Regions from separate parts of the Streptomyces sp. RK62 genome, predicted to be linked through region 2. Evidence: predicted binding sites of a transcription regulator. Region 2 holds the regulator's gene; each other region holds the start of a gene.

Region 1 (3,905 bases), on a different contig from region 2:
CGCGGCGGACGACGGCGACACCGGTGGCCTCGTCGCCGGTCTTGCCGAGGTTGCCCTCGAGGACCTTCACGGCGTGGACGAGCGCGGAGCCACCACCGGAGACGATGCCCTCCTCGACCGCGGCGCGGGTCGCGGAGATGGCGTCCTCCAGACGGTGCTTCTTCTCCTTCAGCTCCACCTCGGTGGCGGCGCCGACCTTGATCACGCACACGCCGCCGGCCAGCTTCGCGAGGCGCTCCTGGAGCTTCTCGCGGTCCCAGTCGGAGTCGGTGTTCTCGATCTCGGACTTGATCTGGGCGACGCGGCCCTGGACGTCCTCGGACTTGCCGGCGCCGTCGACGATCGTGGTGTCGTCCTTGGTGACGGTGACGCGGCGGGCGGAGCCCAGCACGTCGATGCCGACCTGGTCGAGCTTGAGGCCGACCTCCTCGGAGATGACGGTGGCGCCGGTGAGGGTCGCCATGTCCTGCAGCATCGCCTTGCGGCGGTCACCGAAGCCGGGGGCCTTGACCGCGACCGCGTTGAAGGTGCCGCGGATCTTGTTCACGACCAGGGTCGACAGGGCCTCGCCCTCGACGTCCTCGGCGATGATCAGCAGCGGCTTGGAGGAGTTGGTCTGGATGACCTTCTCCAGCAGCGGCAGCAGGTCGGCGATGGAGGAGATCTTGCCCTGGTTGATGAGGATGTACGGGTCCTCCAGGACGGCCTCCATGCGCTCCTGGTCCGTCACGAAGTACGGCGACAGGTAGCCCTTGTCGAAGGCCATGCCCTCGGTGAAGTCCAGCTCCAGACCGAAGGTGTTGGACTCCTCGACGGTGATGACACCGTCCTTGCCGACCTTGTCCATCGCCTCGGCGATGAGCTCGCCGACCTGCTGGTCCTGGGCGGACAGACCGGCGACGGCGGCGATGTCGGACTTCTCGTCGATCGGGCGCGCGGTCGCGAGGAGCTCCTCGGAGACGGCCGCGACGGCCGCGTCGATGCCCTTCTTCAGGGCGGCCGGGGAGGCGCCGGCGGCGACGTTCTTCAGGCCCTCACGCACGAGCGCCTGGGCGAGCACGGTGGCGGTGGTGGTGCCGTCACCCGCGATGTCGTTGGTCTTGGTCGCCACCTCCTTCACCAGCTGGGCACCGAGGTTCTCGTACGGGTCCTCGACCTCGACCTCACGGGCGATGGTCACGCCGTCGTTGGTGATGGTGGGGGCGCCGAACTTCTTGTCGATGACGACGTTGCGGCCCTTGGGGCCGATCGTCACCTTGACCGTGTCGGCAAGCTTGTTGACGCCGCGCTCGAGGGCGCGACGGGCGTCCTCGTCGAACTTCAGGATCTTCGCCATGACAGCGGGAGCCCTCTCGGATTGTGGGTTCTAAAAAAAGACACTGCGCCCCGGGCGCCCGGTTCTTATGTGGTCGCGGGGGCCAGGGGCGCAGCTGAAAGCAAGAGCTTCGAGGCGTCTTACTTCTCGATGACCGCGAGCACGTCGCGGGACGAGAGGACGAGGTACTCCTCGCCGTTGTACTTCACCTCGGTGCCGCCGTACTTGCTGTACAGCACGATGTCGCCGACCTTCACGTCGAGCGGAAGACGCTCGCCGTTCTCGAAGCGGCCCGGACCGACGGCGAGGATGACGCCCTCCTGGGGCTTCTCCTTCGCGGTGTCCGGGATGACCAGGCCAGAGGCGGTGGTCTGCTCGGCGTCGAGCGGCTGGACCACGATGCGGTCCTCAAGCGGCTTGATGGCAACCTTGGAGCTGGTGGTCGTCACGATCCGACCTCCCCCTTCGGAGATCTCACGGGGTTAACTGTCTGAGGTGGCGACCAGGTCGATCCGTCGTCGCGGGTGCCGGACCTGCCCGTCGCGTTGTTGGCACTCTCCAGTGGGGAGTGCCAGAGCCGAGACTATGACCGCGATTAGCACTCGGTCAAGCGGAGTGCCAATTCGCTCGTGGCGCGGCGCGCCGCCCGCGCCACCGGGAAGAGCCCGGCGAGCGTCTACACGTAGTCCTCGAGGCGTCCGACGGTCAGTCCGCGCTTCTGGATCTCCCGCAGCAACCGGGTGGTGCGCTCGCGCAGCGACAGCCCGGCCGGCTCCCCGGACGGCACGGAGACGATGTCACCGGGGCGCAGCCGCGCGGGCCCCTTCGCGTACGTCAGTCCGCCGTCGCCCTCCATCGCCGCCCGCCACAGCACGACGGCGGTGACCCCGCAGTCGGCGGCGGCGCGCAGCGTGGTGGCGTCGTGGACGCCGTAGGGCGGCCGGAAGAGCCGGGGGCGGATGCCGAAGCGGGCGCGCAGCTTGTGCTGCTGGCCGCAGATCTCGGCGCGCTGACCGGCGTACGGCAGCCCGCGCAGGGCGGCGTGGTCGAGGGTGTGGTTCTGGATGGACGCGCCGACCGAGCGCAGCCGCGCGAAGTGGCCGTAGCCGGGGCCGACCACGCTGTCGGTGAGGAACATGCTGACGGGCAGCCGCAGTTCGCGGACCATGTCGACGAACCGGGGGTCCTTCTCGGCGCCGTCGTCGTAGGTGAGGAAGACGACCCGGTCTCGGGTGGGGACGCGGTGCACGACGGGCGGCGGGCCGCCGGGGCGGTGCGGCAGCCGCCGGGCGGGCGGCGGGGGCGGCACGGGCAGCGGGTCGCTCAGGCCCCAGCGGCGATACGGCTGCGCGGTGTGGGTCGCGTTCTTCGCCGAGCGCGTCGCCTCCTGGCCGGACCCCGCCCGGGAGGCGGCGGGGGCGGTCTCCCCCGCGCATCCGGCGAGCAGGGCGGACGCCAGGGCCACGGCGGCGAGCGCGCGTGCCCCCGGCGGCGTCCTCACAGGTAGTCCTCCAGCCGGGCCACCGCGAACCCCTCGGCCGTGACCTTGTCCAGGAACCTGCGGATCATGTCGGGCATTGTGCCCTTCCACTCGCCCCGGCCCCGGAAGTGACTGAGCACGATGTCACCCGGACGGATCTTCCGGTCCCACTCCCGGTACTCCCAGTGGTCGACGAAGACCTCCTCGTTCCACAGCGGGACGTACCGCACGCCGCAGGACCTGGCGGCGCGCAGGGTGTCGCGGTCGTAGTTGCCGAAGGGCGGCCGGAACAGCGCGGGGCGCACGCCGTAGCGCTCCTCCATGACGTCCTGCATGCCGCAGATCTCGTACTGCTGGCGGCGGTAGGACAGGGCGGGCAGATAGCGGTGGTGCAGGGTGTGGTTGTGCAGGCCGGTGCCCGTGCGCCGCATCCGCTCGAAGTAGCCGTAGTCGTCCTTGATCACGTAGTCGCTGAGGAAGGCGGTGTACGGCACCTTCAGGTCGCTCATCATGCGCAGGAACGCCGGGTCCTTCTCGGCGCCGTCGTCGATGGTCAGGAAAACGATCTTCCGGGTCGTGGGCACGGTCGTGAAGACCGGCAGGAGGCCGAGTTCCTCGTGGCCGTCGACCTCGAAGCCCTTGCGGGTGGTGATCTCCGGCTTGGACCTGGGCGGTGGCGGGGGCACGAGCGGGACGCGGGCGAGCCGCCAGCGCCGGGCGGCGGCGACCCGGGCGGCATGGGCCTGCTGCGCCGACTGCGGCCGCCGGCCGTCGGGGGCGCGAGTGCCGTCCGGGGTGCGCGTGCTGTCCGGCGGGCGCGTGCCGTCCGGGGGGCGTGTGCCCTGCGGGGAGCGGCTGCCGTCCGGTGTGCGCGTGCCCTGCGGAGGCGACGCGGGAGCGTCGGCCGACCGGCTCGGGACGGGACCCGCGGCCGGGGAACCGCCGCCCGGCTGCCCGGCGATACCGCCCTGCGCACACCCCGAGGCGATGGCCGCGACGGCGAGCACGGCGACGACGCCCCGGAGCCGCGCTCCCTGGAGCCGCGCCCCCCGGAGCCGAAGCCGTCCCTTTTTGTCATTTTGTACTACAAGTCGCATGGAGCCGGATCCT
Region 2 (3,905 bases):
GCCTCGCCGGCCAGCTGGTGGGCGTAGACGTCGACGGCCGCCGCATTGGAGGGTGCGGCGCCGGCCGCTCCGGTGGAGCCGGTGCTTGCACCGGGGTACTCCGGCTGGGGCATGAAGAGGTTGACCCCGAAGGGCCGCTGGGTCAGGCTCCGCAGCTGCTTGATCTCCTGGTACATCCCGTCGGCGGTCTTGTACCCGGCGGCGAGAAAGCCCAGCCCCCCGGCCTCGGACACGGCGGCCGCGAGCTGCGGCACGGAGACGCCGCCGGCCATGGGTGCCTGCACGATCGGGTGAGGCAGGAGATCGGTCAGTGCGGAGGACATGACGGCATGTTGTCACGTCCCCCGAACAAGTCCGAATCGGCCCTTCCCCTTGCGGGGCAAGGGATCGGGCCGTCCGGGTCAGCGTCCGTTGAAGGCGTCCTTCAGGCGCGAGAACAGCCCCTGCTGACCGGGCTGGAACTGGCCCTGGGGCCGCTCCTCGCCGCGCAGCTTGGACAGCTCGCGCAGCAGGCGCTCCTGCTCCGGGTCGAGCTTGGTCGGGGTCTGCACCTCGACGTGGACGATGAGGTCGCCCCGGCCGCCGCCGCGCAGATGCGTGACACCGCGGCCGTGCAGCGGGATCGACTGGCCGGACTGGGTGCCGGGCCGGATGTCGACCTCCTCCATGCCGTCCAGCGTCTCCAGCGGCACCTTGGTGCCGAGGGCCGCCGCCGTCATCGGGATGGTGACGGTGCAGTGCAGGTCGTCGCCGCGCCGCTGGAAGGTGCTGTGCGGCAGCTCGTGGATCTCGACGTAGAGGTCGCCGGCGGGACCGCCGCCGGGGCCGACCTCGCCCTCACCGGCGAGCTGGATCCGGGTGCCGTTGTCGACACCGGCCGGGATCTTGACGGTGAGGGTGCGGCGGGACCGCACACGTCCGTCGCCCGCGCACTCCGGGCACGGCGTCGGGACGACGGTGCCGAAGCCCTGGCACTGCGGGCAGGGCCGCGAGGTCATGACCTGGCCGAGGAAGGACCGCGTCACCTGCGACACCTCGCCGCGGCCGCGGCACATGTCGCAGGTCTGGGCGGAGGTGCCGGGGGCGGCGCCCTCGCCGCTGCAGGTGTTGCAGACGACGGCGGTGTCGACCTGGATGTCCTTCGTGGTGCCGAAGGCCGCCTCGTCGAGCTCGACCTCCAGCCGGATCATCGCGTCCTGGCCGCGCCGGGTCCGCGAGCGCGGGCCCCGCTGGGAGGCCGTGCCGAAGAACGCGTCCATGATGTCGGAGAAGTTGCCGAAGCCGCCGGCGCCGAAGCCGCCCGCGCCCTGGCCGCCCGCCTGGGACAGCGGGTCGCCGCCGAGGTCGTAGACCTGCTTCTTCTGCGGGTCCGACAGCACCTCGTAGGCGGCGTTGATCTCCTTGAACCGCTCCTGGGTCTTCGGGTCCGGGTTGACGTCCGGGTGCAGCTCGCGGGCGAGCCGCCGGAAGGCCTTCTTGATCTCTTCCTGCGACGCGTCGCGACGCACGCCGAGCACGGCGTAGTAGTCCGTGGCCACCTACGACTCCGCCAGGATCTGTCCGACGTAACGTGCCACTGCGCGTACCGCTCCCATCGTTCCCGGGTAATCCATGCGGGTCGGTCCGACCACGCCGAGCTTGGCGACTGCCTCGCCGCCCGAACCGTAGCCCACCGACACGACGGACGTGGAGTTGAGTCCCTCGTAGGCGTTCTCGTGCCCGATGCGCACGGTCATGCCCGAATCCCCCGCCTCGCCCAGCAACTTGAGGAGCACGACCTGCTCCTCCAGGGCCTCGAGCACCGGCCGGATGGTGAGGGGGAAGTCATGTCCGAAGCGGGTCAGATTGGCGGTGCCGCCGATCATCAGCCGCTCCTCGTTCTCCTCGACGAGTGTCTCCAGGAGGGTGGAGAGCACGGTCGAGACGGTGCCGCGGTCCTCGACGTCGAAGGCCTCGGGCAGATCCTCGACGAGCCGGGGCACGTCGGTGAAGCGCCGGCCGGCGACCCGGCTGTTCAGCCGGGCGCGCAGGTCCGCGAGCGAGGCCTCGCCGACGGGGGCCGGGCAGTCGATCATCCGCTGCTCGACCCGGCCGGTGTCCGTGATCAGGACGAGCATCACGCGCGCGGGGGCGAGCGAGAGCAGCTCGACGTGCCGGACGGTGGACCGGGTCAGCGACGGGTACTGCACGACGGCGACCTGCCGGGTGAGCTGCGCGAGCAGCCGCACCGTGCGCGCGACGACGTCGTCGAGGTCGACGGCGCCGTCGAGGAAGTTCTGGATGGCGCGCCGCTCGGGCGGGGTCATCGGCTTCACACCGGCGAGCTTGTCGACGAAGAGCCGGTAGCCCTTGTCGGTGGGGATGCGCCCGGCGCTGGTGTGCGGCTGCGCGATGTAGCCCTCGTCCTCCAGGGCCGCCATGTCGTTGCGTACGGTCGCCGGGGAGACGCCGAGGTTGTGCCGCTCGGTGAGCGCCTTGGAGCCCACCGGCTCCTCCGTCCCGACGTAGTCCTGGACGATCGCGCGCAGCACCTGGAGCCTGCGTTCACTCAGCATCTCGCGCACACCTCCAGCGGTCGGTCCCCTTGACACCCTTCCTGGCACTCTGTCCGTCCGAGTGCCAGCCGTCCCCGGCCAGTGTACGGCGGTGGGGTACACCCCGGGCAAGGCCGGTCGGTTTCACCTCCGTGCTCGGCAGGGGTGTGTTGGTTAGCGCTGTGACCGGAAAGGTTTGCCGGGAAGCTCGCGGCGTCCGGTGCGGTGCATCGCAAGGCGGAGCATGACCCGTGTACTGGATGTACTCGGGTGATGCGACAACGCGGCGAGGTGCCGTACCGGGCGCCGCGAGCCGGTGAACCTTTCCGGTCACAGCGCTAGCGTCGCGGTATGACGGTGACTTGGGAAGAGCTGGGGTGGGAGCGGTTGGCGGACGGGGTGGGCCGGTGCCGTCTGCCGGGGTGGGACTGCACCGTGGGGCTGGTGGCGGGCGACGGAGCGGCGCTGGCCGTCGACGCCGGGTCGAGCCTCGCGGAGGGGGCGCGGCTGCGGACGCAGGCGCAGTGGCTCACGGGTCACCGTGTGACCCATCTCGCGCTGACCCACCCCCACTTCGATCATGTCTTCGGCGCCGCGGCGTTCGCGGGCGCGGAGGTCTACGGGCCGGTGGGCATGGAGACGGTCCTGGCGGGGCGGCACGCACGCGAGGAGCTGCGCGCGGACGCGGTGCGCCACGGCCTGGACGCGGCGGCGGCCGAGGGGGCGGCGGACGCGCTGGTCGTGCCCCGCCATCCGGTGAGCGGCGAGTGGACGCTGGACCTCGGCGGCGGGCGGCAGGTCCTGCTGGCGAACGTGGGTCCGGCGCACACGGCGCACGATCTGGTGGTGCTGGTGCCGGGCCGGCTCCCCGGCGACCCGGAGGTGGTGTTCTGCGGCGATCTGGTGGAGGAGTCGGGGGAACCGCAGGCGGGCCCGGACGCCGTGCCCTCGCACTGGCCGGCCGCGCTGGACCGGCTGCTGGACCTGGGCGGTGAGAACGCGCTGTACGTACCCGGACACGGAGCGGTGGTGGACGCGGAGTTCGTCCGGCGCCAGCGCGACGGGCTCGCCGCCAGATTCGGCGTGTCGCGGTGACCGTGGGGCCGGTTCTCCTATCGTCATCCGAATGCGCCAGTACTCCCCGGACCTGACCCCGCCCTGGAAGAAGCCCACGTCCGTGCCCGAGGTCCCGGCGGAGCCGGGCTTGGTGGTCGAGGAGCCCGGTACGGGCTTCTGCGGCGCGGTGATCCGCTGCGAGGCGGGCACGGTCACCCTGGAGGACCGCTTCGGCAAGCACCGGGTGTTCCCGCTGGAGCCCCGGGGCTTTCTGCTGGAGGGCCGCGTGGTCACCCTGGTGAGGCCGGCGGCCGG
Region 3 (3,905 bases), on a different contig from region 2:
GCATCGAGGCGGGCCCCGCGAACATCTGGCGCTACGCGCCCCTGCTGCCCGTCCCGGCCGACGTGGCGGACAAGCCGAACATCAACCCCGGCTGGACCAAGCTCGTCAAGGCCGACAACCTCGCCCGCGAACTGGGCGTCACCGGCGGCCTGTACGTCAAGGACGACTCCGGCAACCCGACGCACAGCTTCAAGGACCGCGTCGTCGCGCAGGCCCTGGAGGCCGCGCGCGCCTTCGGCTTCACCACCCTGTCCTGCTCCTCGACGGGCAACCTGGCCGGCGCGGTGGGCGCCGCCGCGGCCCGCGCCGGCCTCCGCTCGTGCGTGTTCATCCCGCACGACCTGGAGCAGGGCAAGGTCGTCATGGCCGCGATCTACGGCGGCGAGCTCGTCGGCATCGAGGGCAACTACGACGACGTGAACCGTTTCTGCTCCGAGCTGATCGGCGACCCGGCCGGTGAGGGCTGGGGCTTCGTGAACGTCAATCTGCGGCCGTACTACGCCGAGGGCTCCAAGACCCTCGCGTACGAGATCTGCGAGCAGCTCGGCTGGCGGCTGCCGGACCAGCTGGTCGTCCCGATCGCCTCCGGCTCCCAGCTCACCAAGATCGACAAGGGTCTGCAGGAGCTGATCAAGCTCGGGCTCGTCGAGGACAAGCCGTACAAGATCTTCGGTGCCCAGGCCGAGGGCTGCTCGCCGGTGTCCACCGCCTTCAAGGCGGGCCACGACGTGGTCCGCCCGCAGAAGCCGGACACCATCGCCAAGTCGCTCGCCATCGGCAACCCGGCCGACGGCCCCTACGTCCTGGACATCGCGCGCCGCACGGGCGGTGCGGTGGAGGACGTGACGGACGCCGAGATCGTGCAGGCGATCAAGCTGCTCGCGCGCACCGAGGGCGTCTTCGCCGAGACCGCGGGCGGCGTCACGGTGGGCGTCACGAAGAAGCTCATCGAGAGCGGGGTCCTCGACCCCACCAGGACCACGGTCGTCCTGAACACCGGTGACGGCCTGAAGACGCTGGACGCGGTGGCGGGTACGGGCCTCACCGCGACGATTCGTCCCAACCTTGACTCCTTCCGAGAGGCTGGCCTCGCATGAGCGTGACCGTTCGCATCCCGACCATCCTGCGCACCTACACCGGCGGTCAGGCCGAGGTCGCCGCCGAGGGCGCGACCCTGGCCGAGGTCATCTCCGACCTGGAGAAGAACCACACGGGGATCGCCGCCCGGGTGCTGGACGACCAGGGCAAGCTCCGCCGCTTCGTGAACGTGTACGTGAACGACGACGACGTGCGTTTCGAGCAGGGTCTGGAGACCGCCACTCCGGACGGCGCCGGCGTCTCCATCATTCCGGCCGTCGCCGGCGGCTGACCGGATGACCGAACATTACCTTCGGTAACCGCGCTCACCGAGCGTTCATCGAATTGCCTCCTCCGTGAGAGAAACGGAGGAGGCAATTCTGTGTGATTGAGCGGGGTACAGTTGGGGAACGCACCGCCGGTTCATGGACCGGCCGCCTTTGATGGGTGCCGCCGACCCGACAAGAAGTAGCCAAAGTACGCGGCCTTTTTGCGGCCTATGCCCCGTTTGTCCGGCCCGACTTGACGCGAAGTCAGCGGAATTGTCCCCACATTCCCGACCGGTCGTGCCCGGATTTCTCGTCCGATTGACCTGTTGCAGACGGCAGTTGGGCAGATACATTCAGCCGCGGTCGACGCGTTCCGGCGCACGCCCCCGACCGATTGGGGGGTGAGGTCTGACCCGGATCCGCGAAGTGTGGATCTGTGCAAGGGCCAGTAATAGGGGAGTTAGGCATGGCTCAGGGCACCGTCAAGTGGTTCAACGCGGAGAAGGGGTACGGCTTCATCGCGGTCGACGGTGGTGCGGATGTTTTCGTCCACTACAGCGCGATCCAGATGGACGGTTACCGCACCCTGGAAGAGGGCCAGCGGGTCGATTTCGAGATCTCGCAGGGTCAGAAGGGGCCGCAGGCGGACATGGTCCGGCTGGCGACCGGCTGAAGCACGCGTCGACGAACAGCAGCGACGTTCTTCTTCGAAGGGCCCGCGCCTCCTGGGGGGCGCGGGCCCTTCGCCGTGCCCGCGCGCCCCTGTGCGCGACGGGCGCGCAGCGCGGGCGCCTTGCACTCTCGTACCCCGAGTGCTAATCATTGGCGTTAGCACTCTGAAGGTGAGAGTGACAAAGGAGGACCGGGTCGGTGAGGCCCGCAGGCCAGGTGGGGCAAGGAACCACGCGGCCGGCGAGCCGTCCGTCGCGGGCGCGGGCGCGGTCCGAAGGAATCACCCCCAGTCCTGGAGGGACCACTTCACATGGCCAAGATCATCGCGTTCGACGAGGAGGCGCGGCGCGGCCTCGAGCGCGGCATGAACCAGCTCGCGGACGCCGTCAAGGTGACGCTCGGCCCCAAGGGCCGCAACGTCGTCCTCGAGAAGAAGTGGGGCGCCCCCACGATCACCAACGATGGTGTCTCCATCGCCAAGGAGATCGAGCTCGAGGACCCGTACGAGAAGATCGGCGCCGAGCTGGTCAAGGAAGTCGCCAAGAAGACGGACGACGTCGCCGGTGACGGTACGACCACCGCGACCGTCCTCGCCCAGGCCCTGGTCAAGGAGGGCCTGCGCAACGTCGCCGCCGGCGCCAACCCGATGGCCCTCAAGCGCGGCATCGAGCGTGCCGTCGAGGCCGTCAGCGCCGCCCTGCTCGAGCAGGCCAAGGATGTCGAGACCAAGGAGCAGATCGCTTCCACGGCCTCCATCTCCGCCGCCGACACCCAGATCGGCGAGCTCATCGCCGAGGCCATGGACAAGGTCGGCAAGGAAGGCGTCATCACCGTCGAGGAGTCCCAGACCTTCGGTCTGGAGCTGGAGCTCACCGAGGGTATGCGCTTCGACAAGGGCTACATCTCGGCGTACTTCGCCACCGACATGGAGCGTATGGAGGCCGTCCTCGACGACCCGTACATCCTGATCGCGAACTCCAAGATCACGAACGTCAAGGACCTGCTCCCGCTCCTGGAGAAGGTCATGCAGTCGGGCAAGCCGCTGCTGATCATCGCCGAGGACGTCGAGGGCGAGGCCCTGTCGACCCTGGTCGTCAACAAGATCCGCGGCACCTTCAAGTCCGTCGCGGTCAAGGCCCCGGGCTTCGGCGACCGCCGCAAGGCGATGCTGAACGACATCGCCATCCTCACCGGTGGCGAGGTCATCTCCGAGGAGGTCGGTCTCAAGCTGGAGAACACCTCCCTGGACCTCCTGGGCAAGGCCCGCAAGGTCGTCATCACCAAGGACGAGACCACCATCGTCGACGGTGCCGGCTCCTCCGAGCAGGTCCAGGGCCGGGTCAACCAGATCCGCGCCGAGATCGAGAACAGCGACTCGGACTACGACCGCGAGAAGCTGCAGGAGCGCCTGGCGAAGCTCGCCGGCGGTGTCGCGGTCATCAAGGCCGGTGCCGCCACCGAGGTGGAGCTCAAGGAGCGCAAGCACCGCATCGAGGACGCCGTGCGCAACGCCAAGGCGGCCGTCGAGGAGGGCATCGTCGCCGGTGGTGGCGTGGCCCTGCTGCAGGCCTCCAGCGTCTTCGAGAAGCTGGAGCTGCAGGGTGACGAGGCGACCGGTGCGGCCGCCGTCAAGCTCGCGCTCGAGGCCCCGCTGAAGCAGATCGCCGTCAACGCCGGCCTCGAGGGCGGCGTCGTGGTGGAGAAGGTCCGCAACCTCACCCCGGGTCACGGCCTGAACGCCGCGACCGGTGAGTACGTCGACCTGGTCGCCGAGGGCATCATCGACCCGGCCAAGGTGACGCGCTCCGCGCTGCAGAACGCCGCGTCGATCGCCGCGCTGTTCCTCACCACCGAGGCCGTCATCGCCGACAAGCCGGAGAAGGCCGC

What was found. Region 2 encodes HrcA, which represses chaperone genes, less so after heat shock. Its sites were predicted from a motif close to TTNGCACTCNGNNNNNCNGAGTGCNAA; they were not measured.
Region 1: groES (co-chaperone GroES) is a predicted target of HrcA. The motif match lies at 1,911-1,937, and genes of this name have one in related genera.
Region 3: groL (chaperonin GroEL) is a predicted target of HrcA. The motif match lies at 2,139-2,165, and genes of this name have one in related genera.

Annotation. Positions count from the first base shown of each region.
Region 1 covers NZ_JAGPYD010000004.1:188,764-192,668, forward strand. The annotation lists gene groL (chaperonin GroEL) at 1-1,336, opposite strand, end outside; gene groES (co-chaperone GroES) at 1,456-1,764, opposite strand; gene KBY32_RS09615 (polysaccharide deacetylase family protein) at 1,992-2,816, opposite strand; gene KBY32_RS09620 (polysaccharide deacetylase family protein) at 2,813-3,892, opposite strand; gene KBY32_RS09625 (methyltransferase domain-containing protein) at 3,891-3,905, shown strand, end outside.
Region 2 covers NZ_JAGPYD010000008.1:102,604-106,508, reverse strand. The annotation lists gene KBY32_RS16865 (nitronate monooxygenase) at 1-323, opposite strand, end outside; gene dnaJ (molecular chaperone DnaJ) at 402-1,538, opposite strand; gene hrcA (heat-inducible transcriptional repressor HrcA) at 1,539-2,555, opposite strand; gene KBY32_RS16850 (MBL fold metallo-hydrolase) at 2,886-3,629, shown strand; gene KBY32_RS16845 (DUF3097 domain-containing protein) at 3,661-3,905, shown strand, end outside.
Region 3 covers NZ_JAGPYD010000010.1:211,350-215,254, reverse strand. The annotation lists gene thrC (threonine synthase) at 1-1,097, shown strand, start outside; gene KBY32_RS20870 (MoaD/ThiS family protein) at 1,094-1,369, shown strand; gene KBY32_RS20865 (cold-shock protein) at 1,813-2,019, shown strand; gene groL (chaperonin GroEL) at 2,329-3,905, shown strand, end outside.